Regions from separate parts of the Sunxiuqinia sp. sy24 genome, predicted to be linked through region 2. Evidence: riboswitches for the same ligand, from Rfam matches in the RefSeq annotation. Region 2 holds a riboswitch; each other region holds the start of a gene.
The links. A riboswitch is a leader RNA that binds a small molecule or an ion and turns the genes downstream of it on or off. The one in region 2 is predicted to bind cobalamin.

Region 1 (10,210 bases), on a different contig from region 2:
CAAGTGGTAAATCAGAATAATCGGGAACACCCACATCGGCCTGAAAAATATCTTTTTCAACAGCTCCATCGCAGTATATCACTTTTCCATCGTCACTCCTGAAGGTTCTTTTTAACTGGTCGGCGTCCCGTTTGCCATCCAGATGCTCAAGCAGTAACAGCGTGGGAGCCTCACCATCGTCAAGTGTAATAAAATCAAGGTAATCGAAAACGCGTGGATCAGAAAGTGAACGTAGTTCAGTGTTCGGAAAGCCTCCGCCCATGACAAGTTTAACCTCTGGATAGTGCTTTTTTAACCATTGACCACTTTTTAGGGCACTGTATAAATTGCCGGGAAAAGGGACCGAAAAAGCCACGACTGTCGGCTGATACTGTTCCATTTTTTGCTGCAGCAAGGAGGTCAGTAACTGGTCGACGAAACTGTCAGGCGCCAAAAGGGAGTCGTGCAGTTCGTCAAACGTATTGGCTGACCGGCCCAGTCGTTCGGCATAGCGGCTAAAACCGAAGTGAGGATCTACTGCTTCAACAATCAAGTCGGAAAGATCTTCAAGATAAAGGGTTGCCAAATGTCTGGCTTTATCGTGGATGCCCATGGTGCCAAAAGCCCAGTCCAAGTCTTCGGTATGAGCAAAACGAGCGGCTTCGGGCAGGTAGGTTCCTTCGCAAATAACATGGGCTAGGGTGCTGTTTTTATTTTGAAGGAAGGCCATGACCGGATCAATAGTTCGGATATATTCATCGCGTAAATTAAAAATACGCTGACTATTGGCTGATAACTCGAGCTCATCCGCCTCAATTCGCTGAAAAAGTGACTTTAAACCCGAGGTTGAGAATAAGGCCAAAATGACTTCAATCCCCAAGTCGCACTGGTTTGAAGCGATGGAACGCGTATTTAAAAAGCCTTTTAAATAGGCTGTTGCTGGATACGGCGTATTCAGTTGAGTAAACGGTGGCGTGATGAAAAGTATTTTTTGACTCACATTCAAATATTTAGATTCGTAAAAGTAATATAAACCATGGAAAGATTGATTTGATGATGGAAGGTGGTTTTAAAACTCGTTGATTAGGAAGCTGGTTGAAAGTGAAATCCTCTCTTGCCAATAGCCTGGAAACTAAATAATCCTTTGTAATTTCGTTGCAATAAATTTTCAAGCTATGATTGGATTTGACAACGGTAGCTATCGCACCTTAGCGGAAATCAGTATTCCCATTACCAGTCTTTCGATTAACCGCGGTTACGGCGCATTTGAATTTCTGGAGGTGATTCAGGGGAAACCCTTTTATGGTGATCGGCATGTGACTCGGTTTTTAAAAACCATGCGGTTGCTGAAGATCAAGACGGACTTCGATGAGCATTTGGTTGAAGTGATTGCAGAGCTGATTGAGCGAAACCAACTGAAAAATGGGTTCATCAAGCTGTTTGCTTTGCCCCATGAGGCCGCTTTTAAGGAAAGCTACAAGGCCGCATTGTATGTTTTTCCAACTCAAATGCCCGATTATCCCACTTCGTTTTACACTGATGGCGTTCGTTTAGTGCTGAAGCCTTTTGATCGATTTCTTCCTGAGGCTAAGTCAACGAACTATTTGGCAGGCCAATACTGGATGAACGAACAGACCGATCCTCGTGTAGTGGATGTGTTGTTTCACAATGGAAAAACGGTGCAGGAAACCTCGCGGGGTAATCTTTTTGCCGTCAAGGAGGGGAAGGTTATAACGCCCGCTGAAAACGTGCTGGAAGGTGTCACCCGTGGGTTGGTGCTGGAGATTCTGAAAGCGCAGCAAATTCCGTATGCCGAAGCGGAATTACCTTTGACAGATTTGCTGACAGCCAATGAAGTATTTTTATCGAGCACGACCAAGCACATTATGCCGGTTACCACCTTGGATGCGAATCCTGTGGCAGACGGAATACCAGGACCAATCACTCAGCAAGTGATGGAGGCGTTTCTGCTGCTCAAACAGCAATATGGAAAATAAAGATTAAGTGTTGCTTACTGTTGTTTTGATTTTGCTGCGGTTCAATGCATTGGTTGAATTGCCTAAAAGCATGGGGAAAAGATCTGATCGTTGAATAATGATCGGATTTTTTTGTTGCTGCCAGTGCCTTTTTTCGGGGCTTAGCGCTCATTTTCAAATCAATTGCTCTCCCCGATGTTTGCATTAGCCTTTCAGTTTTCTTATCTTGACAGAAAAGCCTAAAGTAACTTCCTGCTAGTTGGTCACAATGTAAATCTTAAAATAGAACAATATGGCAGAACAAGAAGAAAAGTATGAGATTAATCCCGAGTTAAAATCAACGAAAAAATACTTTGATGTTGATGCTCCTGTGTTTTGGCCATCGGCTATTTTGGTCGTTCTTTTTATCGCAGTTACGCTGATTGTGGGGGAGCCCATGGGAGAAGTATTTGGTAAAATTCAGAATGCCATTTCCGATTCGGGCGGATGGTTCTTTGTGTTAGCGGTTAACTTTTTTCTTGTTTTTGTATTGTATATCGCCTTTAGCAAATATGGGGAAATCAGGCTCGGAGGCCGGAATGCCAAACCCGAATTTTCGAAGGCAGCTTGGTTTGCCATGCTTTTTAGTGCAGGAATGGGGATTGGTATTTTGTTTTGGAGCGTGGGCGAGCCCATGAACCACTTTGTTAGTTCGCCAACCTCTGAGGGGCAAACGGTGGAGGCGGCTCGGGTAGCCATGGAGCTTACCTTTTTACACTGGGGGCTGCATGCCTGGGGTATTTATGCTTTGGTAGGCATGGCGCTGGCTTTTTTTACCTTCAACCGTGGATTGCCGCTAACCATTAGTTCCGTGTTTTATCCCGTGTTAGGGCGTCGGATAAACGGGCCCATCGGGAAGATTATCAATGTACTGGCGGTGGTAGCCACTCTTTTTGGATTGGCTACCTCACTGGGGATGGGCGTGCAGCAGGTCAGTGCGGGCTTGGCACACCTGTTTAATATACCCAATACCATTACCACCCAAGTCATTTTAATTACCCTAATCACGCTTGCTGCTACTGGTTCTGTTGTGGCTGGACTGGGCTCTGGGGTGAAGCGATTGAGTGAAATCAATATTGTATTGGCTGGGCTCTTTTTGTTGTTTATTATCGTGGTCGGGCCTACCTTGTTTATCGTCGACTCCTTTGTTCAGAATCTGGGGAGTTATGTGCAGAACTTTTTTGAGTTGAGTTTCTGGACAGAGACCTATCAGCAATCGAACTGGCAAAACAGCTGGACGGTATTTTACTGGGCTTGGTGGGTGAGCTGGTCGCCTTTTGTGGGCATGTTTATCGCCCGTATTTCGCGTGGACGGACTCTCAAAGAATTTGTTTTAGGCGTATTGATCGTACCTTCTTTGCTTACTTTTTTATGGCTCTCGGCCTTTGGTGGAAGTGCCATGTTCCTGGAATTGAATGGTCTGGCAGATATTGCCGGTGCGGTAAAAGAAAATGTATCGACCTCGCTTTATGTGCTGCTGGAACAGTTTCCAATCTCGTCCATTACGTCGATGGTTGGCGTTATTCTGGTAGCTAGTTTTTTTGTCACCAGCTCCGACTCCGGTTCGTTGGTCGTTGATAGCTTAACGGCTGGAGGAAAGCTGGATGCGCCTGTTGCTCAGCGTATTTTTTGGGCGTTGACCGAGGGAGCCATCGCAGCGGTTCTTTTGATAGGTGGCGGCCTGCAGGCCCTGCAAACAGCGGCAGTAACCACCGGACTGCCTTTTGCTGTTATCCTGATCACTATTGCCTATAGCCTGTTGAAGGGGCTGCGGGGTGAGCATGTTGAGATGATGGAACGACTAAGGGAGAAAGAGCAAAAGGATTACCAAAGAATTATAGTCGATATTCTGAAAAAAAGAGAATCGAAATAGTGTTTTACCGATTGAATATTAACAACTAGCGAATAGAATTATGGAAAGATTGGATAACATACTGGTGTGCATGGACCTGACCGAGATGGATGATTTTCTGATTAACTATGCGAGCTACTTGGTGGAACAGACGAATGCTCAAAAAATCTATTTTCTTCATTTGTTGCAACGTTATGACTTACCCCGTGAAATTTTGAGTGAGTTTCCGGATCTCAAGCAGCCGATTAGCAAGATTATTCAGGAGGAATTGGAAGAGAAATTGGCGAGTAGTTTTCCGCATTCGGAGGAGATTATTACGGAGGTGGTGGTGCTGGAGGGCATCAAGTCCGACAGCTTGTTACAATTTACACGCGATAAGAAAATCAACTTGACCTTGTTTGGGAAAAAAGTGGGTTACTTCGGAAGAGGTGCTCTGGCCCGGCGAATCATGCCACTAACACCTTCGTCGGTTATTTTGGCAAGCGAAACGGCCCTTCCTAAAATCGACAATATCCTGGTGCGCATCGATTTCTCAAAAATGTCGGAAATAGCCATGCTTACAGCCGTTGGCTTAAGCCAACATACCGGGGCAAAGGTGTTTGCCCTCCATGCCTATAAGATTCCAATTAGCCATTTTCCTAGTTATTCGCCCGAAGATGAAGAACGCTTGCAGTTGAAGATGGGAAAACATGGTGAAAAAGAATACCTGAAATTTATGAAGAAGTTGAAGCTGGATCCCGAAGCGATTCCTTGTTCTTTTCAGTATGATAAAAACTACGATGAAGCTCAGTTGCTTTACCATCATGGACTGGTTAATCAGGCTGATCTGATTATGATCGGATCAAAAATAAAGTCAGATCTGGCTAATGTCATTCTTGACCAGACCTCGGAAGATTTAGCTGAAGTGGAGAAAAATATTCCAGTGATGATTGTGAAAGACCGCAAGCAAACCCTCGGCTTTTTAGAGGCGCTTTTTGATTAATTAATGGCTTAAATTCAGATCTTATGAGAGTTCAATTTCGAATAGTAGTACTTTCCTTGCTTATTGTATTCATCGTGAGTGCTTGTAGTACATCACCCCGGCAACAGCCCGAACAAGACTGGACGGTGAAACTGGTTTATACCGATTGGTCGGAAGCAGTGGCGCTGACCACCCTGGCAAAGGTCTTGCTTGAGGAGCGAATGGAATTTGAGGTGCAAACCAAGTTGACCGATGTGGAGTCGGCTTATGCCGAAGTAGCAAGGGGTGAAGCCGATATTTTTGCTGATGCCTGGTTGCCCGAAACACACGCCCATTACCTGGAGTCGCATGGTGATTCGATCGAGCGTTTGGGCATCATTTACCCGCATGCCCGCACGGGACTGGTGGTGCCGGCCTACAGTCGTTACAACTCGCTGGAGGATTTTAAAGGAACTGATGTTGAGATTATTGGTATTGAAGCAGAAGCTGGCATCATGTATCAAGCACGTTACGCCTTGCAGCAATATGAGCTGGAAACGGTTCGACTGAAAAACCTGTCGGAGCAGGAAATGATTAGTCAGCTTACTGAAGCCTATAAACGTCGCGAGGAGGTAGTCATCACGGGCTGGGAGCCCCATGGCTTGTTTGCACGTTTTGAGCTAAAATTTCTGGATGATCCGCTGAACGTTTTTGGCGATCGGGAGAATATTTATGCTTTGGGAACTTCCGGAATAGAAGAACGACTGCCGCATGTGGTGCGATTTTTCGAGCGCATGCAGCTTTCTGAAAAGCAAATTAACGGCCTGATTGATGCGATGAACAGTGAAGTGGATCCCGAAGAAGGCGTGCGCGTGTGGATCGGTAAAAACGATTATATCGTCAACCAGTGGGTGAAAAACCTGAAGCCCGAACGAAAAAAGATCATGTAAGACAACAAAATTAGAAAAAGTGATTCCATGGTTTAGTTGATGCTGACTTTTTTTTTAGTGAAAAACGGAAGGAAGATTTACCTTTACTGGCATCTTACGCTCAGAGGAAAGGCACCTTATTCTGAAGAGATAGGAGCGAATCGAAGTTCATAATCAAACGAAACATACAGTGGGAAGCTTAAAAAATACCTTGATACAAATTACGCAGAATGGCATGGGAGCCGGCGATGAATCGCTGGGGCTTTTGTTGGTCAGCAACTACCTGACCCTTCTGAGCGAAGAAACCCATCTGCCGAGGGTAATTGTCTTTTACAATGCGGGAGTTCAACTCCTCCGTAGTGGTTCTCCGGTCACTGAAATTCTGAAAGAGCTTCAGCAGAAGGGAGTCCAGCTCATGGCTTGTAAAACCTGCTTAAATCATTTCGGTCTTATCGGAAAAACTGAAGTTGGCCTGGCCGGCACCATGATGGATATTATTGAACTGCAGAAAGTAGCCGATAAGGTGGTGAATCTGTAGTTTGTCGGAGGAGATAATATTTTTAAATTTATTATATTGTGAGGTGAGATCGGAATAAGATAAGTTAACTCAGGCCAGAACCGAAGCTAATACCATGCGTAACTATTTTGCAGAGTCAGTTCAACGACTCAGTGAATCCGAATTGAGGGAATGATTGACTTACCCGGAAGACTTTGTTCCAGAAGCTATTGTGGTTGCCCGGGAGGAGCTGAAGAACAGACAGATAAATTCCAAGTCTTCTGATATTCAGGAAAAAAATCAATTATCAGGAACCGTTGCAGCAAATGCAGTTAAGCGAAAACCAAAGTTTCGGTAGAATTGGTCCTTTGTTGACATAATCTTACGCCCGGATACTCACTCTATTTCCAGGACCACTAAAAATCGCCTGCTCTTAACACTCAGATTCTATTTTTTGACCTTATTCTTTCTGCAGGTAGCTTCTATTCCACAGATGATTCTGGAAAGGCTGGGAATTATCTGCAAGGTGAATAAGTTTGATTTAATTCCAGATTATTTCGTCAACACAACCGATATCTTTTTTGCTTCTTTCCTGATTCCATTAATGGCTGGTTTGCTGGAATAGGCCCAGTTTCGTTTGGTCTTGAGTCGATTCAATAAGCGCTATTTCGATTGGTTTATTGCTCTTTTGGTGAGTTTCATCATCCATAAAAGCGTGGGGACTTACCTGCTGTCACCTTCTGATTTTTACAGTAGTTTTTGGCTCAAACTTCTTTCATTTACCTCTTTATTGCTATTCCAATTTATTTTTCTCTGGCTCAGACAAATATTCACTCGAATTGGTTTGAAAAGAACTGGGAATACGCTTTAAAGTATCTGTTTTATTCGCTGGCACTGCTTTTTGCTATTCTGCATTTACCTACTCTTGATCTGACAACTGCTGAGCAGCTATTCTTTTGGCCGCTGCTTATTCTTCCCTTTTTGGTTTATGCATTTGTGTTCTCCTACGTTCGCATTCGGATTGGCTTTGCTTATGCGGTTTTGCTTCACTTTTTCATCGATCTGATCGTGATTATTCTGCAAAATTGAAACAAACAGAAGGCGACTGCTAGGGTAATCCTGGTGCTCAAAAATTTCTCTCTTGGGTTGAATTCCCCCTTTCCCAAAATTATTTTCTACTTTTGCGGGTGTTGTGGTGGCTAGCTTTCTGTTTATCAGAAAGTGCCTTAATAAGGGAATCCGGTGCGAATCCGGAGCAGTCCCCGCTGCTGTAAGCCTTGCGAAATCTTTTTTGAACCCCAGCCACTGTCCCGGTTTTCCGGGGTGGGAAGGCCTCAAAAAAGAAAGGTGAGCCAGAAGACCTGCCAGCAACAGAATGTTTAACCGGATCTTCGGGAAAAAAGATCGTCGGGAACATGGTTCCTGCCAATTCGATTTCTCTAAGGCGCAAAGCCCAAAATGTAGAATGAAGAAATTTTCGAGTTATTTGTTAACGCTTGGTTTTTTGGTCGTTGCGGTGTTTTCGACCCAAGCACAAGCACCCCGGCGAATTATTTCGCTGGCTCCCTCGCTGACCAAAAACCTGTACCTGCTCGGTGCTGAGGACTTGTTGGTAGGATGCACCAGTTACTGCACCCTGCAAAGTGGAACCAAGGCAGAAGTGGTGGCCTCGGCTATCCAGGTGAATTACGAGAAAGCGGTGATGCTTCAACCCGATTTGGTCATTACCACTTCGCTCACCAAACCCAAAACCATCGACACCTTTAAAAAACTGGGGGTCGACGTGCTGGTGTATGATTCACCGCGCTCGTTTGAAGAGATTTGCAGCCAGTTTATCGAACTGGGGAACAAGATTGGGAAAAAGCAGCAAGCTGAAAAAATGATTGCCGATGCCAAAGTACATATGCAGCAAATCCTTCAGAAGATACCTGCTGATGCTCCTTCGCAGAAGATGATGATGCAGATTGGCGCTAACCCTTTGTTTTCGGTCGTCCCCAATACGTTTATGAACGACTTTGTGAGGCTGTCGAACACCAAGAACATTGCGGCTGACCTGTCCATTGGTAGTATTACCCGCGAGTCGGTGCTTATTCGAAATCCGGATATCGTTGTGGTGGTGTTGATGGGCATGATTGGAGAAGAGGAAAAGGAACAGTGGATGAGTTATCCGAGCTTGAGTGCTGTGAAGAAAAAACAGATTTTCATAATGGATGCCGACAGGGCGTGCAGTCCAACGCCTTTGTCGTTTGTAGAGGCATTGGACGAGCTAATCACCAAAATATATCAGCAATGAAACAAGGATTGGTTCATATTTATACCGGAACGGGCAAGGGAAAAACGACTGCTTCTGTAGGTCTGGCAACTCGGGCTTTAGGACAAGATTTGAAGGTGGTGTATGCACACTTTATGAAGCGCCCCGAGCTGTATGGCTATCACGAAATTGACAGCCTGAAAAAACTGGGAGCAACCATTATGGGATTCACCGATGGGCATCCGGGTTTCAATAAGTCGGTGACCTCGGAAATGCTTCGTCAGCAGGTGGCAGAGGCGCTGGTTTATCTGTCGGCTTATTGCCAAACCGCATCGCCTGGCTTGATGATTCTGGACGAAATTTTGATTTGCGTACGCGATGGCTTTTTGGACGAAGCTGATCTGATTCACTTTATCGAGTCGAAACCCGAAACGATGGAGCTGGTCTTAACGGGGCGCGGCGCTACGGACGGATTGATTGAAAAGGCCAATTACGTGTCGGAAATCAACAAGGTGAAACATCCGTTCGACGAGGGAATTCCCAGTCGGAAAGGCATTGAGTTTTAAAAAGCCCCCGCCCGGCTAAGCAATAAGAAGGATTGGTTTTCGCAGTGCTTTTAAAGTCAGGAAATTAGTCACTTCTTAGAATGGAATAATAAGAAGAAAAGCAGGCGTGCTGAATTGCGCAGGTACACCTAATTTTATTGGCGTGCGAATGAACTAAAAAAAGAAACATTGATCGGACAAGGAAAATATATCAAATGGATTGTGGCTGTGCTGGCCTTAATCGCCATCCTATTGTTTTCGGTGGGCATTGCCCTGTCAGTTGGTGAGCTGAAGCTGAGTGTGGCTGAAATTTGGCAGATGCTGCTGCATGGTGGCGATGAAGGCAATTTGCAATACCTGTTGATTTCGCGCGTGCGCCTGCCTCGGGTTATTCTGGGCATTGCCGTGGGTGGTGCTTTGAGCCTGGCCGGTGTTATTTTGCAAGGCATTTACCGTAACCCACTGGTTGAACCGTTTACACTCGGAATTTCAGGCGGTGCTTCGCTGGGGGTAGCCTTTACCATTGTGTTCGGTTTGCACGTCTCTCTGGGCTCTTTTATGCTACCTCTTGCTGGTTTTATTGGTGCTTTTGTCATTATTTTTCTGGTCTATACGCTGAGTTCCCGGAAGGGAAGCATTAACATTCAAAACATGCTGCTTACCGGGGTAATGGTCAGCTTTATTGCTTCGTCAGCCATGATGTTCCTGATGGCAACCACCAGTTCGGATAATTTGCATGGCATTGTGTTTTGGATCATGGGTTCGCTGGATGAACCGGATACCGGACTGATCAAATTAACTTTGATTTCGAGTTTGGTGGTGCTGGTGATTTCTTACCTGTTTGTACAACCGCTGAATGCCTTGCGATTGGGCGAAGAAAAAGCCATGCATCTGGGTGTCAATACCAATGTGGTGATCCGGGTGATGTTTGTTCTGGCTTCCTTATTGGCCGGAATTTGCGTGTCGGTGGCCGGTGTTATTGGTTTTGTGGGCTTGATTATTCCGCATGTGTTGCGGCTGCTTTTTGGTTCTGATTATCGGTTTTTATTGATCGGATCTTTTTTGTTGGGAGGTATCTTTTTGGTGTTGTCCGATGTGGTGGCCCGAACGATTATTTCGCCCAACGAATTGCCCATTGGCGTGATTACCGGTATCATTGGCGGAGTGGTATTTCTGTTGTTGATGAGTCAAAAACGAAAGGGA
Region 2 (10,210 bases):
GTCCGGTCAGTTATAGTTTGTTGCAGAAACCGACGGAGTGAGTGGAAACCGGTGTCACCCGAAACCAATACGACTATTTTCGCTTCATTGCGATTGGCTAAATCCTGTTTTAACTGTTCCAATTTTCCTGTGAACAGTAATTCGGGTTTGCCATAGCTTTTAAAAGCTTCCAGTTGGCGGCGCGCACCAACAAGCAGGTCTACTGCTTTCACCTCCAGATGAACAACCGGGAGAATGTAATCCGGATGCCCCGGGCCAATTCCGCAAATACACAGTTCCTTCGTTTTACTCATCATTCCACTTGTTTAATTGATTCATAGCTTGCGTTGTGCAGCCCAAGAGGCCTTGTTTCTGCGAGAGTAAAATGACTTCGACAGTCAGCTCTCCAAATACACGTTGTTCTGCACGTTCTTTGATTCTTTCTGAGAATGCTGGCCAAAATTTGTCGTCGTCTATAAAATCGAGTGCCTCTTCGGTTGTGTTAGCATTCATGATTTTTGAAAAGGCTTCCTGCTTTTTGCTGAATTGAAAATAGTGCGCTGCCAGAATTTCGTTACGGGCATCAGCTACCTTGCTATGCGTTTGAAAAATGCCGCCAGCCAGTTTCACCAATTTGCCCAAATGGCCAATCAATACGAGTTGCTTAAAACCTAGGGCAACCGCCTGTTCCAGCATAAAACCGATGTAGTTGCTGGTGATAACAACCTGCGCTTCGCTAATCGGCAGGTTCGCGCTCGAAAATGCGGTGCTGTAATTTCCCGGGCTGAAAATGGCTTTGTTCCAACCCAATGCTTTTAGTTGATCCAGCTTCAGAACCAGCGAGTCTTTCAAAGCTTCTTCAGACATGGGACGGACAATTCCGGTGGTGCCAAGCACCGATAAACCACCAACAATACCCAAGCTTGGGTTGAAGGTTTTACGGGCAAGTTCTTCGCCTTTCGGGATGCTGATTTCAACAGTCACAGCCATATCGGGAGGCAATACTTCAGCAACTGATTCTTGAATCATTTTTAAGGGGACGGGGTTGATGGCTGCCTGGCCGGGTGCAATGGCTAACCCCGGTTTGGTCACCGTGCCTACACCTTGTCCACCAATAATTTTAACACCGCTGTGAGAACCAGTCCTTACCCGCGCAACGATCTCCGCACCATGGGTGATGTCCGGATCATCGCCGGCATCTTTTATTGTTGAAGCAAATCCTTCTTCTGGTGAAAACGAAGCTTTTTCAATTTCGAGCCAAACTTCATCCTTATTGGGCAGTTTTACGCCAACCTCGTGTATGCTTTCCTGATGCACCAGCATCCAGGCAGCAGCTTTAGCTACCGCCGCAGCACAGGTCCCTGTGGTTAATCCGTTTCGCAATGTTCGTTGTTCTGACATCTCCGGCTTTCGCTAATTTCGTTTTATCATTTCGTACAAAATGGCATTCAGCATGGCAACGCCTACGGTACTGCCGCCTTTCCGGCCACGAATCAAGAGATAGGGAAGTCCGGATTCCTTCAGCATTTGCTTGGATTCGGCTGCGCCCACAAAACCTACCGGAACACCTATCACGAGGTCGGGGTTAATTTTACCTTCGGCATACAACTCGCATAACCGAACGAGTGCTGTAGGCGCGTTTCCGATTATAAAAATGCGAAAGCGATCGTCTTGAACGGCCTTGTTGATCCCGCAAATGGAACGGGTAATTCCTTGTGCTTTGGCTTCTGTAACAACTTCTTCATCGTGCACAAAGCATTGCAGCTCGCAACCCAGTTTTTGTAATGAAGGCTTACTTACTCCGGCTACGATCATGCTGGTATCCGCATAAATCCGGCAGGATTGCAGCAAAGCCTTTTTGCCGAGTTCAACTGCATCAGGGTGGGCTTCGAACAGCTGTGCATACTCAAAATCGGCAGTGGTGTGAATAACCCGCTTCACGATGGAGTCGTATTGCTCCGGTATCTGAAGGTGCGAAAGCTCCCTGGAAATAATCTCCATGCTGTCGCTTTCAATTCCCATTGGATTTAAATTCACGTAGTTGCTTTTTTCCATAGTGTACTAATTGCTTTTAGAAATTCGAAATTGGAGTAAAAGTGCACGTGGACATAGGCTGCGAGGCAATTCTCGCGACTAAGACCACATTCCCATTCAACGGATCTGTTGGGTTTGCTCAGATGATAAGTTTCTGTGTAGTTCTTGTGTGTTTTCTTTTGAACCAGTTGAGACCGGTGAAATTCATGACAGGGCGTAACTGTGTTGGCATAGTTGATTTGCGCATAACCAAAACGTTGTAGCCGGGTAGTCATTTGTACCGAAACATTAAAAACTCCACACATGGGCGTTTCTTCATTTTCCAGCGAAATGATGCTGTCTGTCAGATACATTAATCCGCCGCACTCTGCATAAACACTCAGGCCCGATTCGATTTTTTGCTTGATTTCCTGCATCAAAGCTCTGTTCTGCTGTAGTTCTGCGGAGAATACTTCAGGATAACCCCCACCGAGGTATAAGCAGTTGCAGGCGGAAGGAAGACAAGAGTCGTACAATGGGCTGAAATAATACAATGTGGCTCCCAGCGTTTCCAATAACTCCAAATTATCCTGATAATAAAAGCTGAATGCTTTATCGTGGGCCACTCCAATGTGCAGGTCGGATAAATCCAGATCCGGAAGATCAATTGCAACAGGTGAAGGTTGCCCGATTTCGGTAACTTTTAACAATGTTGAAATATCGATGGTTTCTTCCATTGTTTGCCGAAGAAGATTTACTTTACGGGGAAGCGTATCAACCTCATTGGCCTGTATCAAACCCAAATGACGACTTTCCAGCCCGATTTCTTTTCGGGTAGGCAGGTAGCCAATGCAGGCAATGCCTGTTTCCTCTTCGATAAGTGTTTGGAGAAATTCAAACCGTGCTTTGGATGACACGTGATTCAAGATCACGCCTCGCACATAGGACGGATTTTTTAGTTCGGCAAATCCTTTAATGATTGCGATGACCGATTGGTAAAGTCCTTTACAGTTGACCACAAGAACGACAGGCAATTTCAGTTTTTGCGCCATTTGCCAGGTTGAACCTGAGCCCTCTTTTCCCAACCCATCGTACATGCCCATGACACCTTCAACCACAGCAATATCGCTGTCAGCAGTGTGCGTGTGGAACAGGTGTTGCAAGCAATTATCATTCAATAAAAAGCTATCGAGGTTGTACGATGGCACTCCGGTTACGCGTCGGTGAAAGGCCGGATCGATATAGTCGGGACCGGTTTTAAAAGGTGCAACCTGCACTCCTTTTGATTGCAGTAAAGCCATCAGTCCAATGGTGACTGTTGTCTTTCCGCATCCACTGTTTGTGCCAGCTATTATAAATCCGTGCATAATTTTTTTGTTAGTCTGTTTACTAATTCGGCTTCATTTTCAGGAAGCTCTTTGGCTTTCATATCTGGTTGATGCATTCGGGCTAGCTTGACCAATAAGGGTTGTTCCAATCCTGCTTCCGCCAATGTTTCAGCATCGCTAAACACCTGTTTGGGTGATCCTATACTGAGTACCGCACCTTCTTTCAGCAGAATTACCAGGTCGGCCCAAACGTAGGCCTGATTCACGTCGTGCGTTGAGATGAGCAGTGTTTTCCCTTTTTTATTTTGGGCATCGAGTAATTCAAAGGTGGCACGAGAACTTTGCGGATCTAGATTTGAGGCTGGCTCGTCACAAATAATCAATTCTGGCTCCATGGCTAAAACTGATGCCAGGCATATCCGTTTCTTTTGGCCAGAGCTTAACTGATGGGGCGAATGATGTTTCAATTCCAGTAGATCGAAATGGTCGAGGTACTTTTCAACTTGTTCCCGAATCCATTTTTTATCTGAAAACAGATTGCTAAGACCGAAAGCTACTTCCTCGTAAACCGATGGAGCCACCAACTGGTTATCGCTTTCCTGAAATACAATGCCCACCTTTTGCCGCAACTCCTGCAAAGCTTTCCGGTTGTAGCGGTATTGTTTTCCCCGATAGTGGAGTTCACCATTCGTGGGTTTGTAAATTCCATTCAACAAAAGCAGAAGCGTTGATTTTCCGGCGCCATTGGCACCCATCAACGCAATTTTTTTGCCTTCAGGAAGTGCAAGATCAACTTCGGCTATTGCTTGTTTACCAGAGGGGTAGCGATAGCTTGCTACTTTTAATTCAATCAGACTACCAACCATAATTGCCGCAAATTAGAAGCAGAAAGACCAACATCGATGCCAGACCAACTGGTATTAGTAACTGAGAGATCGCAAAAGGTCTTTCTTCTTGCAAGAAACAATAGTTTTCTCCGGCACAACGCGCCTGCATGGCCGTTTCGAGCTGCCTGGCGTTTTTCATAGATTGATGAAATACCGCTGCCATTAAGCCGGCAAAAAGTGGAATGCGCTTCATCTTTTGGGAATATCCCAGGCGGCATTTTTGAGCCCGATGCATTTCAACACCGGTGTTCCGTAGGTTTTCAATAAACTTAAAAGTGATGACGAATAAATCGATCAGCAAGGCGGGAATCCTAAACTTTCGCATTAGCTCTGCAAGCTCAGATATAGTGTTGGTTAGAACCATAAAATACATGATGCTGATTAGCGCTAAACTTCTACTTACCAGTAAGGATGACAGTTGTATTCCGTGAGATGAAAAGCCAATCGACAGCTTGCCAAAAGAGACGAATGCTTTAGTTGACGGAATCTCCAGGGCAATCGCCATACTTCCGACCAGAATAAAGACGATCGGAATCCGATACAGACGAGCCAAATTTGATAAGCGAATCCGACTGACATACAGCAGGCACAGGTTAACCATCAGGAACATCGTAAAATTAAAGTAAAATGAGTCCGAAACCAATGTTAAAACCATAGCCGGAGCCCAGTATAAGGCCCGAATCGTTGGCGACAGCTCGCTCAAACGATGATCGTGTTTATAGATTTCAGTAATCCACATTAAACTTTCTTTTTGCTTTGCTTCCAAATGAAATAACTAATTACACTGAGGCCAATTATTGCCTGAAGTGCAAACAGTACAGGCTCGGCCCAGGGCTGATCAAACTCAAGTAAATGATTGGCCCAGGGCTGGTACTTTGGCGCTATTTGCTCAATTAGCTCAACGGACTGATCGTCAGTTCCCGTAAAACCGGGGAACAGCTCGGTGGCAAAAAACTGGATCAGCAATACCAGCAGACAGCCGCTAAGCAGATATATGATTGTTTTTCGTTTCATAAAGATTCGGATTGAGTTGTTCAATTTCTGCTTTACTTGTTCGCTGTATGTAACGAAATGCCAAAACAGTAAAAATGGCTTCAATAAAGGCCAGGGGGAGCTGCGTTACTGCAAAAATGGATAGAAACCTAATTAGGTTGCTACCAAAAGTTGCGGTAGAATCAGCAAAGGCTGCAGCCAGTTGGGCTGAGGTGCAACTATAAATAACCAGGTTCGAAACGAATGAAGCTCCGCCAACAGCCAGCCATTGCGGTGCTTTTACTCCTTTCAGAAAACGATAAGCCCAAACAGCCGAAAAAGCGCCGCAAACCGCCATTGAGAAACCATTGGCCCCTAATGTTGTTAAACCACCATGGGCAAGCAGAAGTGCCTGAAACAGCAGCACGATCAATCCGATTACCGACATACTCGATGCACCAAATAACAATGCTCCCAGAGCAATACCTGTTAAGTGAGAACTGCTTCCGGCGATGGACGGCAACTTCAATGAGCTTAATATGAATACATAAGCGCCTACTGCCGCAAAAAGCAATTTGGCATTCGGATGAGCTTCAATCGTCGTCTTTAGCCGGGAGAAGCCGGCAACTAAAACAGCCAGGTAAACGATCCACCAACCCATGCACCACGAAACCGGTAAAAATCCCTCGGCAATATGCATGCTGTTAGCAACACCCGGAAACAAAAGGCTGATCCCCAGATAGGCAAGCTTTTTCTTTGTCATTAGGCAATCTCCTGCACTTTTCGGTACATGATTTCAGCCATCAATGGTTCGCGGCCAATTGGTTTGCCAAAATGAAAATCTAAATGGGGGTATTTTTCTTTCAGTTGTGCCAGAATTTCCGGAATATCTTCTTTGATATGATTTCCGTTGAACAGAAAGTAGGGTATAACAAGTACTTTATTGATATCTGAATGAGCAATTTCGCCAACAACTTCTTCCAGCGAAGGTGATGCTAGCTCCATGTGAGCTCCGTATACAGTTCGCTCATTCAATTTCTCTTTCAGCAATTTTACAATGAAATTGAAATCTTCAACTGCCTGATTTGATTTACTACCATGGCCAACAATAATAACCGCTTGCTTTTGCATTTTTCTGTTTATTAAAATTATTAAACTCATCAAACGCAATGCCCGGAAAATAGCTACGAAAACTGTTTCGAAACCAGAAAAAGAAAGTTTGTAAATGAATGCCAAAAGTTGGTGTCCATTCGCCTTTATTCCCGAAAGCATTGTAATTCACAATTGGCAGGTCTTCTGGCTCGTCCTTTTTTGAGGCCTTCCCGTTTGGAAAACCAAACAGTGGCAAAAGTGTTCTCAAAAACTGATTATGGACTTACAGCTGCGGGTACAGCTCCGGAATTTTCTGTTGCAGAAGCACCGGATTCCCATATTAAGGTTTCTCCTGATAAAGAGAAATCCACCAACTGGTAGCAAAAATAGATAAAAATCGATTTACAACAGTATGCCAATGGTGGAAATTTATTGTTCAAAAAAAGATCTGAATAGCTGATTTTTTCTTATCTATCTGAGGAATAGAGACTATTTGAGTGAACAGCCTGACAATTTAGATTCGTTTTCTATTTCAATCTACTTTAGAAGAATGTACCGTAAAAAAAAGATGTTTTCACGGCTTCACATTCTTCACATTTTTCACAAAGCCGGGATTAACTCTCGGTCTGTTTTGGTAGCGGTATTTCCCGAATGCGGTTTAAATGGTTTAGTGCCATGTAGTTTAAAACTTCGGTTAGTTCGGAAATTGGAATTTTGGTAACTTTTGAAGCTTCGGCAATTCCGAAAGCGGCCTTTTGCATTGCTTTTATTTACTGCATGGCTAAAACTTGTTCCTCTGTTAAAGGGATCTTTTTTGTTTCCATTGTCCTAAAATTTAAAAAGGTTGATTAATATTCGATAAGAAAGCAACATTCTGACCGGTTCTCGGCTGTCGGCCTGTTTCAATGCCAAGGGCCATGCCTATCTTTATGAAACTCAAGATCGAGCTAAAGTAGGGGGTGGGACTTCGAAAGCAATTTTCTCTAGTTGATGATTACCCGAAGTCGACCTACTAGGTGTTACCATGCATCTTTTTACAGACAAATTATCTTCCTTCTGATTATTGAGGCCATTGAAGAGGGCTATATAAAGCAACTGAAAATACTTATCTATTTGGGATTTTTCCGTATCTTTTTTCTATTAAATCAAATAGTTATGAGTAAGATGATCAAGCTAATAAGGTATTTGTCTGTTTTGTTGGCTGTATTCTTGTTTTTTGACATGCTGGCAATCTTGTATTATCATGGTTGGTTCGACACAATAGAATTCATCGGAATCTTTGTTGCGCTATGTGTAATTTTTAGTTCATACAAACTAGCTTCTCTCCACCTTGATCTTAAGATTTATAAGCTGAAAAGTAAAATCAGATCGGTTAAATTAAAAGCTGAGTTGAATAAAATAAATGCAAGCATTTCTAAATCCAATAGGCCATGAAAATATTACACTTAGTAACGACAATTATTTCGATGATCGGCATTATTGTTTGGTATATCATTTATTCTAAATTTTTCTTTGAAATGCCGATTGGTTGGCCACTCGGAAAAATATTAAACTATTGGGCTGCTTTTATCTTCCCGTTTATATTGTTTTTCAATTATTCTTGGGGGCTGCTTTTTCCAAACGATGCGAAAATCCATCGCCTTGAAAAAGAGATTAAAATAGCGGAACTCGAAAAGGAACTGGCGGAACTTAATACAAAAGCAACTCAAGAGAGTTTAGCTCAGTCAACTTAAATCAATGATTTTCCCCTGTAAATTGGGAATAGAATGCTTATGAGCGTGTTGAACAGGGTAGAGTACCTTCTATTATCCCTGTTTCGACAAGATAGGGTATAAGCAGCATTTCTAAGATGCTGCTATTTTTGTACCAAGGTGATTCACGTCTTTGAATCTTCTTTTATTCAAAAAAACAGAATTACTTCCTTACCCGATTATAAACATCCTTACCAACATGCTGAGCCGCTACTTTCATCATATCATCGTCATTCATTAACCTGGTGAAGATTTCTTCGTTACCTTCCATTCGGTCAATGAATAGCCCTTCTAACATCTTACCGAAAAACTGCATAAAGTTTTCATAGGTGTTTACTTCGGCTGCTTCCTTAATTTTAAAATCTTCCAAAGCAGTTTCAATTACCTGGTCGAAAAACAATTGGTCAGCTAAGGTAAATTCAGTTCCGAAGCGTTCATTGAGCTTGTTTACTAAAGTTGATAACTGCACATGCTCATCCTGCCCTTTACCTGTTCCAACTTCATCAGGACCATAAACGGGCTCTGCTTCACCTGCCTCAAGATTAATACTTCCTTCACTTATCTTCTGTAGTCGATAATATTTCAGAACAACTTCATCTTCAAGTTCATATTTGCCGGTCTGCCGTTTGGGTAATTTTGAATGCAAAAATTTCAAGTAAGTATAGAGTTTCTCCAAGTCGGAATCCTGATACGGAATTATCTGTGATAGAAAACCATATAGATGTCTAAAGCTTATTAATTTCCCTTTAAACTCTTCCTGTTCCTCTTCATACAAGCCTTTAAAACGCTCTACAGCTAAATCTAAGACACTATTTATTTTTTTATGGTCTCCTGGTGTTGGCTCCTGACGATTTTTGTACCATACATTGCAAAATGCCGTGATTTCGTCATCTGTATATATCTGATATTCTTGCAACGCATGTTGTAAGCGGTATAATGTATGAGGATCGGCATCATCTCCTTTTTCGGTAACAGTATAATACTGTTTGAATGAATTAAAAATCTCCTCGCGCTCGTTCACAAAGTCTAACACAAAGGTACTTTCTTTACCTGGGGCAATGCGGTTTAATCGAGATAAGGTTTGAACGGCCTGGATACCCGATAATCGTTTATCGACATACATAGTATGCAATAAGGGTTGATCAAAACCAGTTTGATACTTTTCGGCGACTAACAAGACCTGGTACTCATCGGTATCAAATTTTTCGGGCAATTCGGATTCTTTAATCCCATTATTCATACTTGTTTCAGTGTAGGATATATCTGAATTATCCGGGTCAGCTACTGAACCTGAAAAAGCGACTAATGATTTTATGCCGGTATACCTTTTTTCGTTTAAAGGCAGATGCTTTTCTTTTTCCTGATGCTCTTTAATGTATTCATCGAAAGCTAGCTTATACTTTACGGCCTGTAAACGCGACTTCGTAACAACCATTGCTTTCGCTCTTCCCCCTAATAAATGCTTCGTTGAGTTGATAAAGTGCTCCACAATGATTTCTACTTTTTGCGAGATGTTATGCGGATGCAAATCAATAAAACGGGTTAAGGCCAGAGCTGCTTTCTTTTTAGGTACTTCCGGGTCGTTTTTGATATTCTTTAAAAGCCCTGTGTATCTTTTATAGGTCGTGTAATTCTCCAATACATCCATAATGAAGCCTTCCTGAATGGCTTGCTTCATGCTGTAATCATGGAAAGGTGCTTTTCCGTTTTTACCTGGTTCATTAAAAACAGCAAGCGTTTTAAATTTTGGTGTAGCAGTAAAGGCAAAGTAACTGATGTTCTTTTGCTGCGGGCGCTTTAACATCTCTCTCAATAAGGCTTCTTTTGCTTCATCAGATAGATCATCTTCGTCCATGTCCAATAGTTGTTCAGCAATGGCTGCCTGAATGCCTTCTTTATTTAAGACCTTGCGCAATTCCATGGCAGTTTCACCGGACTGCGAACTATGCGCCTCGTCAATAATAACTGCAAAACGTTTACCGGCAGTATCTATTTTAACCTGCTCTCCCTTTTTCTCCAAGGTTTCGATGGCTTGCGCAATGAATGGGAACTTCTGAATGGTAGAAATAATGATGGGCACTCCTCCTGAAAGTGACTTAGCCAACTGCTGCGTATTCTCATCTATCTTTTGAACCACACCTTGTTTGTGCTCAAACTGATAGATGGTATCTTGCAACTGTTGGTCGAG
Region 3 (10,210 bases), on a different contig from region 2:
TTGGTAATGTCTTTGTCCCACAAGTTAACTTCAGAGATGCTTCCCGCGCCCTCCATCACAATAGGGTTGTATTTCTCGTTTAAGGATTGCCAGGCTTTCATCGCTTCCGAAAACAGAAAATCGCGATCGGTTTTCAGAAAATATTCCCGGGCCGACTGGTCGCCCATCGGCTTCCCATTTAAAACAATCTGTGCACTTTTAGCACTGGTGGGTTTCAACAAGATGGGATTCATCGCACTCAGACACGGAATACCGCAGGCTTCGGCTTGCACCGCCTGTGCGCGTCCCAGCTCCAGTCCTTCTTCGCTGGCATACGAGTTTAGCGACATGTTTTGCGCTTTAAACGGTGCCGGCGCATAACCATCCTGCTTAAAAATACGACAAAAGGCCGCGTTAATCACCGACTTACCAACATCAGAGCCAGTCCCTACAACCATCAAAGGTTTAAGCTTCACGCTATTTTTATTCTCCATTTCTTGCAATTCCAAAATTTATAAATCCAAAGATTCATGCAAAAGTGCAAAAACCCAAAGTCTATTTCTTATTGTTGTGTTTCAAATTTGATATGGCTAGTATTTATCACCTGCGCCTCATCAAACGAAGTCATTTCTGAAAGAACAGCGACAGCCCCCTGTACCATCGGATAGACCAATGCAGCACCTGTCCCCTCTCCCAAGCGTAAGCCAAAACTCAACAATGGATCAGCATTCATATACGCCAACATTTTCTGATGACCCTGCTCGTTCGATACATGCGAGAAAATGCAGTAATCAAGTACCCTTCGATTTAATTCCTGTGCCACTAACAAGCCCGCAGTCGTAATAAAACCATCAACCAGAATCACCATCCGGCGTACAGCTGCCTCGACCATTCCCCCAGCAATGGTAGCAATTTCAAATCCTCCAAAACGAGCCAGATTATCAAGGGCGGAATCAGAAATGCCGTGCTTTTGAATAGCCTGCTCAATCACCCGGTACTTATTCAAAACTCCCTCTCGGTTAAGTCCGGCTCCCGGCCCCACACAGTCTTCAACAGGAAGTTTGCAGATTATTGACATCAACGCCGAAGCAGGCGTTGTATTGCCGATACCCATCTCACCAAAGCCAATGATATTGGTTCCTTGATTGTGGAATGAAGCGACAATCTTTCGTCCGTTATTAAAAGCCTGCATACACTCTTCTTTGGTCATTGCCGGCTCATGCAAGAAATTACGGGATCCTTTAGCCACTTTAGCATCAATCAATTTATGGTGAGAACGAAAATCGTAATTTACACCGGCATCGACCACATGCAAGTCCATGCCATATATACGCGACAGCAAGCCAATTCCGCCGCCGCCAGCTAAAAAATTATGCACCTGCTGCCAGGTTATTTCAACCGGACAAGGACTCACGCCCTCCGCTGTAATCCCATGGTCAGCAGCCACGGTCAACATCACCGGATTACTTAGCTTTGGTGTCAGACTGTTTTGAATCAAGGCCACCTGTATAGCCAACGATTCCAACCGCCCAAGTGAACCAACAGGCTTCGCTTTATTATCCAGTTTATCTTGAATGGCTTCCCGTAAACCTTGATTGAACTCAGGAATTTCAAAATTGGCTTGTCGCATCACATTTATCTATTTGCTGTAAAACTATTCAAGTCGAAAGTAAGCACCTGCCCATACTCAACGTTAGTCTGAAAGGCGTCTATGGGAGCTGTGGCATTCAGCAGACAATTCAGCGCACGTAAGATCCCACCATGAGTCACCATCGCCGCCTGCCTGTAAGGTTTTTGAGCCAGTTCTTCCAAAAAGAACATTGTACGATTAATCTGATCAAGAAAAGACTCTCCCCCAGCGCACCTTACTTCAACAAAATCATCGAACCATTTTTGGGCTTCCGCCATTTTGCTGATCGTATCCCAATCCTGCATCTCCCACATTCCAAAATTCAACTCCACTAAGCGCTTATCGAAACGAATGTCTTCTGTTGGAAAAAGATCCATCGCCAGTGTTTGGCATCGGGTTAGCGGACTGCAATAAACAGCATCAAATGCCTGCCCTGCAAGGGTTGTTTTCACATGCTCCAATTCTTCAGAATACGAGTTTGCCAGAGGCACATCGGTTTGTCCATAGCAAATTCCCGGAGGAACAGCTACACGGGTATGTCGAATTGCAATGAGTTTCATCTAAACAAAAATCATAATACAGCCAGCAAACACAAATAAAACACCACTTCAATCAACTGCTGTAAGGCCCCCAAACAATCGCCCGTGTACCCACCAACCTTCCGTTCGATGTATTTTTTGAATACGAAAGTAACTAACAGTGAAATCGGTATAGCAGCTGCCATCAACTGCCATGGCAGCAAGCCCATCGGCAACAGGGCAAACGCCACCGCAATCACAAAATCAGAGTTCTGACCACGCTTGCCGATGGGCTTGGTTTTGCTGAGTTCATCTTCGCGAGAGTACCAACTGGTAAAAATAATGATTACGGGCATCAGCCGGCTAAAAGCATGACCAGCAAGCAAAGCCAGCAGAATCATTTGGGCTGGCAGACTTTGCAAAGCCAGAAACCTGGTTCCCAACATACCGATCAAACCAACGGTTCCATAGGTTCCGATACGGCTGTCTTTCATGATGGTGAAAATCTTTTCACGCGTGTAACCGCCTCCAAAACCATCGCAAAAATCGGCAAAGCCATCTTCATGAAAAGCGCCAGTTGCAAAAATAGTCGCCAGCATACTCAGAAAAACGGCCACTTCCAAGGGTAGCAAGAAACTCAATCCATAAAACACGGCTGCCCCAATTCCACCTACAATCCATCCTATCAAGGGCAGATAGCGGGTAGAACGGTTTAAGCGTTCATTGGAAAACCCCAGCGACCGAGATACAGGAATGCGGGTATAAAACATGACTGCTGTTAAAAACAGATTGATTTGCTCTTTCATTCTTTAAAACACTGGATATTAGACTTTAGATTTTCAGACACGTTCGAGTTTCGCAAGAAAAGCCCCAAAGTTCAAATTTCAACCTCAGCTCTGCGCCTCCCAACTCTATCTGTTCTCCTACTAGGCTTTATTCGAAACCCCGGCATCTTCAAAGCTAGCCATTTCATTTAAAAAAGTAGCTGCCGCCTGAATGACCGGATAGGCAACTGCTGCTCCGGAACCTTCTCCCAAGCGCATGCCCAGGCTCAACACCGGTTTAGCTTGCAGGAAATCGAGCACCAACAGGTGTCCTTGTTCTTCGGAGGCATGACAAAAAATACAGTTTTCGCGAACCGACTCATCAAACTGAATGGCCGCTAAGGTAGCGGAAGTTGCAATAAATCCATCAATCAGGATGACCATACCAAGCTTGCGGGCTTCCTGAATGGCTCCCACCATCATGGCAATTTCCAGTCCGCCAAAAGTGGCCAGAGTTTCCAGGGCCGATTGAGGATTATACTTTTCAGAAACTGCCTTCAAAATGGCTACTTTATGGTCCAGTTTATCGCCCGTCATTCCTGCCCCTTTGCCGATGCACTGCTCAATGGGAAGTTTCATAAAACGATGCATCAACAGCGACGAGGGCGAAGTATTGCCAATGCCCATTTCGCCAAATCCGATGGTATTGCATCCCGCTTCAGCCTCCTCCTTTACAAATTGAGCGCCGCGCTGCATAGCCAGCTTACATTCTTCCAGGCTCATGGCAGGTTCGTTCATCATGTTCCTGGATCCGCGAGCTATTTTAGCATTCGTAATCGGAAGTTCTGCAGGAAAATCATAATCCACCCCAGCATCAATCACCTTCAAATCAATGCCATTTTGCTTGCAAAAAACATTGATGGCTGCTCCGCCTCCGCAAAAGTTCATCACCATTTGCCAGGTCACTTCCTTCGGATAAGGGCTCACGCCTTCATCGGCCAGTCCGTGGTCGGCAGCAAACACAAGCAAGCTCGGTTTTTCCAGTTTGGGTGAAAGGGTGTTCAGAATCAACCCCAGCTGTAAAGCAATGCTTTCCAACTGTCCTAAAGCACCATATGGTTTGGTTTTCAGGTCAATTTTATGTTGTAATTGGTCTTTTAAATTTAAGGTCATTTGTTGCTAAAATTATTGGTTTTCATTCAGTAAACATTCATCTATTCGTCTCCAGTCAATCGTTCACACAAAGCGCCTTATGCGCCTTCCTTTATTTTGACTGGAATGCCGGAAACCATCAGATAAACCGTGCCGGCTTGTTGGGCAATAAACTGGTTTATCCAGCCTTGCAGGTCGGCAAACTTACGCGCCATTTCATTTTCAGGATGAACCCCCATGCCCAGCTCGTTGCTCACTACCAGCAGGTTCATATCTTGCTTGACAAACTTGGTCCATTCCGCTTTAGCCGCTTCCATGGCCACTTCAAGCTGATAATCATTGTCGTGGAAGAAATTGGTCAGCCACAAGGTGATACAATCCAATAAAACTGTTTTCCCCGTCAAGTCATACCTTGACAAGAGCTTTTCTTCCTCCAGTGTCTGCCAGCGGTCATCACGGTCGTTTTGGTGCCGCTTCACCCGCTGGGCAAAATCTTCGTCCCAAATGCGGGCTGTTGCCAGATAAATCGGTGAGCCGGATTGCGACTCGGCCAACTGCTGAGCAAAACTGCTTTTTCCCGACCGGGCACCTCCTGTAATAAATGTGATTGTTGCCATAGCTTATTCAATTTGCGGAATTTAAACGTTCCATCTGCCTGTTTGGCAAGATGAATAAAAACAAAACAAGAGGCAGACTGCTATTCCAGTCCCCTCCTGCTCAAATACAACTACCTGATTTTCTTAACAAGTTGCATCTATTCTAATCTAAAAAAAGCGCCATAGCCGGAGATGCACCCACATCTTTGGTATCCGTTAATTCTCCATCTTCCGAGTAAATCATCATGGTTCCGTTTACCGAACTACCATTATCAATTAAAACATAAATATCACCGTTTTCTGGATTAACAGAAATACCTTTAATCCCGGTAACTCCATTAACCAAAGTTTCCTCTTCAAATGCTTTTGTCGATGTATTAAACACATGAACACCTCCAACCACTGGATAACCAGATGCACCAATCGCATACAATTTGGTTTTATCTTTGTTAAATGCCATTACGCTAGCATAAGATGACGTCATGGTCAACGGGTGAATAGAGACTTCATCTGTTTTAGTATTAATGTAGCCAAGGCCAGCTCCTTCACTCGGATTACTCCAGGTTCCAACAAGAGAAACGTACAGGTTATCCGAATCATCCTTTACTAAATAAGAACAAACAGCCGTGGTTTCGATATACGAAATTGCTTCTGATTTCAAATCAACTACTGCTACAGCATTCTTGTAGTTTAAGGCTGCGTACAATTTACCATTCGCAACTTCAAGACCTTCGGGACCGCCTGGCAAAGCAATCTTTTTTTCTACTTCACCGGTAACTAAATTATACTTGGCGATATAGGATACTGAATTATCATTCCACACTTCACCTCCCCAGCATGCAATGTATAGGTAATTGCCGGAAGCAACGCAGTTACGAGGTTTTACAATATCGGTGGTAATTGTATCCTGCCCAACAAAAAGAGGATCATAAACAAGTACGCGATCCGGTTCGTTAGCCATTACATAAACACGATCGTCATGTTGGTAAACCCACTGAGGAGCAGAAACCATGATCGCACCATTATTTTGTTGTTGATCGTAAAAGGGTGTCAGTTTATCGGCCTCGTAATCATATTTGGTAATTGATGCAGCATCATTCGAAAAGCCGCCATAGTTCAAGATATAAGCACCTTTCACCAACTCATCCGGATACAGATCAATAATATCGTCATCATCCGAACAAGAAGAAACCAAGGCTAACAAGGCCAAGAAAAAGGGCAATAATTTTACAAATTTTTTCATAATAGATATATTTAATTGTTTTTATAGAATTTCAAATCTGTGGACAAACTCAATTGAAAATTGCGGCCAGGCATCGCATAGTTCAGCTGATTTTGATAGTCGGTATCCAAAACATTACGCACATTTAAGCGCAGAGCTATTGGCTGCTCCCGGATGGTAAGTTTCTTTGAGATTCCGCAATTCAACAAGGCATATGCATCCAATAGATTACCTTCTGGACTAGTGATGCTTCCACTATAGTCAACTTGCCGGTTTCCGGTAAATGATGCATCGGCAAACAAACCCCAATCGTTATATTTGATCTGCAAAAAGGTGTTTGCAATATGTTCGGGAGTATAGATTAGTCGCTTACCCACTAAATTACGAAGTCCATCTTCTTTAATTTCCGTTGGATTATAACTGTAATTTAAGCTATAATTGACTTCATAGCGGCCTAAAAACAAATCACTATTTGATGCGAATTCGACACCTTTGCTAATGACCCGAGAACGGTTTTCCGGCACCCAATCGCCATTTGTTCCGGTTGGACGCCATTCAATCCAATCATCAACATCCATATAAAAACCATTGAGCTTTACGTCAGTCTGGAAAATGTCGGAACAATACTGGTATTGGATTCCCATCTCATAGTTCATTCCTTTTTCCGGATTTAGATCGGGGTTGCCTTGCGTACCCCAGAAACGATCGTTAAAGGTTGGAACACGGTAGCTACGGGAAATATTACCATTCAGTTTAACAATCGAGAATTCATTGGTATAAAGTCGGTATTCGACACCAACCGAAGGAGTAAATGGGACGTCAAAATCAGTCACAAACTGTTGTCGCAAGTTCAATGTCAATTTCAATTTTCGCCAGGCCTTATAAAACGCCGAAGCATAAACATCTGCGCGTTGCTCATAATCAATCATATCTACGGAGTAGGAATATACGTCAGGCTCCACATACATATACTTTAACCCGGCTTTATAACCAAAATTTGTAGTGATATCCTGCTTGGCTTCCAGCTCAGCTACCAAACGCTCCGTACTTATTTCCTGCGTCGTATTTCCGCCGTCTACCTGTACATCGTGCACATAGCCTATACCGGCTTTATAATTAACGGCATGATTGCGATTCTCATATTCCGACCAAAAGCGGATGTGTTTATTTTCCAAGCCGGAAATAACGAGGTTATCTCCAATGGATGACGCCATTTCAGGCTGTTTTTCATGCCAGTCATCTGCTAACCAAACGGATGTTTTAAGCCATTGTTGACAATCAAAACGGTAGTTTAGCTCCTGGAGCAGCCCCATATTTTCAATTCGGGCTCCCCGCTGAGTATACTCTTTTCCATCCTGAGGATAGCGAAATTTGAAATTATTCTCCCTGGAAAAATAATACAGGCGGGTTACCGATTCAAGCTTACCATTCCCGACGTATACTTTGGTACCGTATAGTTGTTCTCCAAACGAAGCCAGTGATTCAGTTGCCTGAACACGAATACCATTGGTCCAATTATTTTTCAATCCCAGATATACAGCCCCGCCAATAGAACCAGAGCCGTTGACCGCTGATGAAGAGCCGTATTGCAAATCCGCACCATCAAACAAATACATGGGAACACTTGCGAAATTAGCCGATCCTAGTGTGAGGGAGTTAATATTGATTCCGCCAAAATTAATGGAGGTGTGGTCGGCCGAAGTACCACGAAAACGAATGTTTGCCAAACCACCTGCATCTGCTTTTAGGTAAAGCGGGGTAAACCGCCCCAATAGATCATTCAATGTACCTGTACGAGCAATGTCCAGCTGATCGTTTGAAATGGATTCCAACTTAGCACCGGCCTGGTACTTTTTCACGGTGGCATAGGTGTTTACCTCGCCCAACAAAATAGTGTCTGAAAGACTGTGTTCCTGAGCATAAAGCTCACAAACAGCTAGGACCAGAAGTCCTGATAATAAAATAAACCTTCTCATTTCTAATTTAGTAGAATGAGCTTAGGATAAGATTGTGAAAAATACGCGATTATTGTTCACTAGCTTTATTCCCGAAGCTTTTGTTAATATTCAAAATGGATTTTGGCAGGTCTTCTGGCTCACCTTGCTTTCTGACGCCTTCCCGTTCTGATGAAGAACAGTGGCATGGGGTTCAGAAAACTGTATTAAGGCTTACAGCTGCGGGTACAGCTCCGGATTCTAACCGGATTCCCTATTCATCCCGACTGCGAAACAGTCGTTGGAACCAAATCCGTGGCAAATGTAGGAATAATTTCTTTTCAGAGAAGTTTTTTTTCAACTCAACCAATTCAATTTCGCTAAAAGCCGAAACAAAAAAAGCAGGAACAACCAATAATAAAAGGCCAACTATTAATAGCTAAAATTTATTCTCAAGCCCAGTAAAACATGTTCGTCCTGAGTTGGACTTGCCGCATCAAGCCACTGGAGATGAGGGGAAAGATAAACCCATTGGTTAAATTGATTGCTAAGATAAAGCTCAGCCAGCCTTTCACGTTGGCCATCGCCAAAAAGTTTGGTATCGCCATACGCCAAGCCAACATTAAACTCCCGATTCAGAACCAATTGTTTGAAACCAATGCCGGCACTCCAGGCCCGCTCCACACCAAACCATTCAGCCAGCTTACGTTCATTCTTCGCATAGCGCCCAAATACGGTGAAGGTTCCGGCAATCAGCTCATCAGCCGAAAAACCTATGCCCTGGCTATTTCCGCCTGCCGGATGTTCATAGCCATAGATCCGAAAGTTGGCTTCCCATTTGGAGCCCGGGAAAAGCATAAAGCCAGTTTCTGCAATTTTAAAATGATGGCGCATCAAGTCATTGCCCGAATTGTCGAAACGATTTAATCCAACCTGAATATAGAACCGATTAAATAAGGAGGTTCGCAGCCGGAGCCCCGGAGAGTTCATCGGTGCCGGCAGTGCAATGCTATTCACAAAGGCTCCGCTTAAAAACTGGCTGGTTTCGTCGTTGGCATGCAGGTTATTATCAAAATAGTTCGTTACATCAATCTTCCCAACATTAACAGTCAGTAAGTCTTTTAGAGCCCGGAACTCAGCCCAGGCCTCCAATACCACCAAGTGATCAATTCCTTCTGAGCTTTGACTGGAACCGGCATCGGCATTCAAAACACTCCTGTTCGGAATAAGCTGATCCGGGCCATCACCACCAACGGCCTCCAGGTCGAAAAACAAAATGGTATGTGGCCCAAAGCTGGTAAAGGCAAAAATATCAAAGGAGCCCACTCCCTGATAATTGGCATCGGTCATTGGTTCTACCTGAACGCTGGCCGTAGCCACTCCATTGAACTGCAGTTTTCCATCGCGTTGGCTAAGAGCTTTAAGAAGCCCATCCACTTGCTTTCGTTTGGAGCGTTGAGCCTCAGGAATATCCGCTCCTTCCTGGGTTTCAAACAGTCCCAGAAATTGGTTGACTAGTGTTGTGTCGCGCTCTTCAGCTCTCGGCTCATGAACGGGCAAGGCCAGGGCTTCCTGGGTGAGTATCAAAAACAGCGCTACCCAAAAAAACGGTCGTATTGTTCGCATAGAACTTGCTTTTGTTAAAGCAAGTTAACTCAATTATGCGAATCTTTCATCATCTTCTCACTCACCAGAAAGATAACCGGTTTGTTCGAATACGGATTGGTGCGGGTAATAACCGGCGTTTTATAAACTTTTTCGATGGTATCGAATGAAAGGACCTCCTCGGGTGTCCCCTGGGTGAACAGCTTCCCTCCGTTGAAAAGGATCAGTTGATCGCAATATTCCGAAGCCAGGTTCAGATCATGAATCACCATCAAGACGGTCAGTTTCATCTCTTTATTGAGGCGGTATAGCAAGTCCAGTATCTTAACCTGGTGCGTAATATCCAAATGTGAAGTCGGCTCGTCGAGAAGCAGCAATTCCGGTTCTTGAGTCAAGGCCCTGGCAATGGCGGCGCGCTGTTGTTCGCCCCCACTCAACTCTGTCATTAGCTTGTCTTTGTGCTTCAAAACATCGGTCAACTCCATGTAATGATATGCTTTTTCAAAGTCTCCTTTCGACTCGAAAAACTGAAATCGGTTGTGGTAAGGCATACGTCCCATCAGCACATAATCTTCCACCAAAATCTGGTCGGTATCCACAAACTGACTCACAATGGCAATGTTCTGCGCCCGCTCTTTCAGAGAAAGCTTTTGCAGGTTTTTTCCCTTCAGAAGGACCGATCCGTCCAAGGTGGCAATGGAACTTGTAATTCCACGAAACAAGGTTGTTTTTCCAGAGCCATTGGGACCAATAATTCCATTAAACGATCCCTTCTGCAAGCTCAGGTTAATGCCATTCAGTTTAAACCCG

Region 1: another riboswitch for cobalamin. It lies ahead of ACUNWA_RS12475 (ABC transporter substrate-binding protein); the one in region 2 lies ahead of ACUNWA_RS11290 (sirohydrochlorin chelatase).
Region 3: another riboswitch for cobalamin. It lies ahead of ACUNWA_RS12450 (TonB-dependent receptor); the one in region 2 lies ahead of ACUNWA_RS11290 (sirohydrochlorin chelatase).

The regions. Positions count from the first base shown of each region.
Region 1 covers NZ_JBQYLH010000013.1:99,439-109,648, reverse strand. Annotated here, with positions in the region: gene ACUNWA_RS12515 (B12-binding domain-containing radical SAM protein) at 1-979, opposite strand, end outside; gene ACUNWA_RS12510 (aminotransferase class IV) at 1,155-1,976, shown strand; gene ACUNWA_RS12505 (BCCT family transporter) at 2,248-3,867, shown strand; gene ACUNWA_RS12500 (universal stress protein) at 3,908-4,828, shown strand; gene ACUNWA_RS12495 (glycine betaine ABC transporter substrate-binding protein) at 4,852-5,736, shown strand; gene ACUNWA_RS12490 (DsrE family protein) at 5,906-6,253, shown strand; gene ACUNWA_RS12485 (hypothetical protein) at 6,666-6,836, shown strand; gene ACUNWA_RS12480 (hypothetical protein) at 6,971-7,300, shown strand; cobalamin riboswitch at 7,380-7,594, shown strand; gene ACUNWA_RS12475 (ABC transporter substrate-binding protein) at 7,677-8,504, shown strand; gene ACUNWA_RS12470 (cob(I)yrinic acid a,c-diamide adenosyltransferase) at 8,501-9,028, shown strand; gene ACUNWA_RS12465 (FecCD family ABC transporter permease) at 9,197-10,210, shown strand, end outside.
Region 2 covers NZ_JBQYLH010000011.1:138,579-148,788, reverse strand. Annotated here, with positions in the region: gene cbiE (precorrin-6y C5,15-methyltransferase (decarboxylating) subunit CbiE) at 1-296, opposite strand, end outside; gene cbiD (cobalt-precorrin-5B (C(1))-methyltransferase CbiD) at 286-1,380, opposite strand; gene ACUNWA_RS11320 (precorrin-8X methylmutase) at 1,393-2,034, opposite strand; gene ACUNWA_RS11315 (cobyrinate a,c-diamide synthase) at 2,013-3,359, opposite strand; gene ACUNWA_RS11310 (energy-coupling factor ABC transporter ATP-binding protein) at 3,344-4,186, opposite strand; gene ACUNWA_RS11305 (energy-coupling factor transporter transmembrane component T family protein) at 4,176-4,946, opposite strand; gene ACUNWA_RS11300 (energy-coupling factor ABC transporter substrate-binding protein) at 4,946-5,221, opposite strand; gene ACUNWA_RS11295 (energy-coupling factor ABC transporter permease) at 5,190-5,942, opposite strand; gene ACUNWA_RS11290 (sirohydrochlorin chelatase) at 5,942-6,310, opposite strand; cobalamin riboswitch at 6,449-6,661, opposite strand; gene ACUNWA_RS11285 (hypothetical protein) at 7,702-8,004, shown strand; gene ACUNWA_RS11280 (type I restriction endonuclease subunit R) at 8,186-10,210, opposite strand, start outside.
Region 3 covers NZ_JBQYLH010000013.1:89,175-99,384, forward strand. Annotated here, with positions in the region: gene ACUNWA_RS12415 (cobyric acid synthase) at 1-473, opposite strand, end outside; gene cobT (nicotinate-nucleotide--dimethylbenzimidazole phosphoribosyltransferase) at 542-1,609, opposite strand; gene cobC (alpha-ribazole phosphatase) at 1,615-2,169, opposite strand; gene ACUNWA_RS12430 (adenosylcobinamide-GDP ribazoletransferase) at 2,181-2,933, opposite strand; gene cobT (nicotinate-nucleotide--dimethylbenzimidazole phosphoribosyltransferase) at 3,054-4,064, opposite strand; gene cobU (bifunctional adenosylcobinamide kinase/adenosylcobinamide-phosphate guanylyltransferase) at 4,142-4,660, opposite strand; gene ACUNWA_RS12445 (hypothetical protein) at 4,803-5,882, opposite strand; gene ACUNWA_RS12450 (TonB-dependent receptor) at 5,894-7,837, opposite strand; cobalamin riboswitch at 7,925-8,122, opposite strand; gene ACUNWA_RS12455 (hypothetical protein) at 8,228-9,421, opposite strand; gene ACUNWA_RS12460 (ABC transporter ATP-binding protein) at 9,451-10,210, opposite strand, start outside.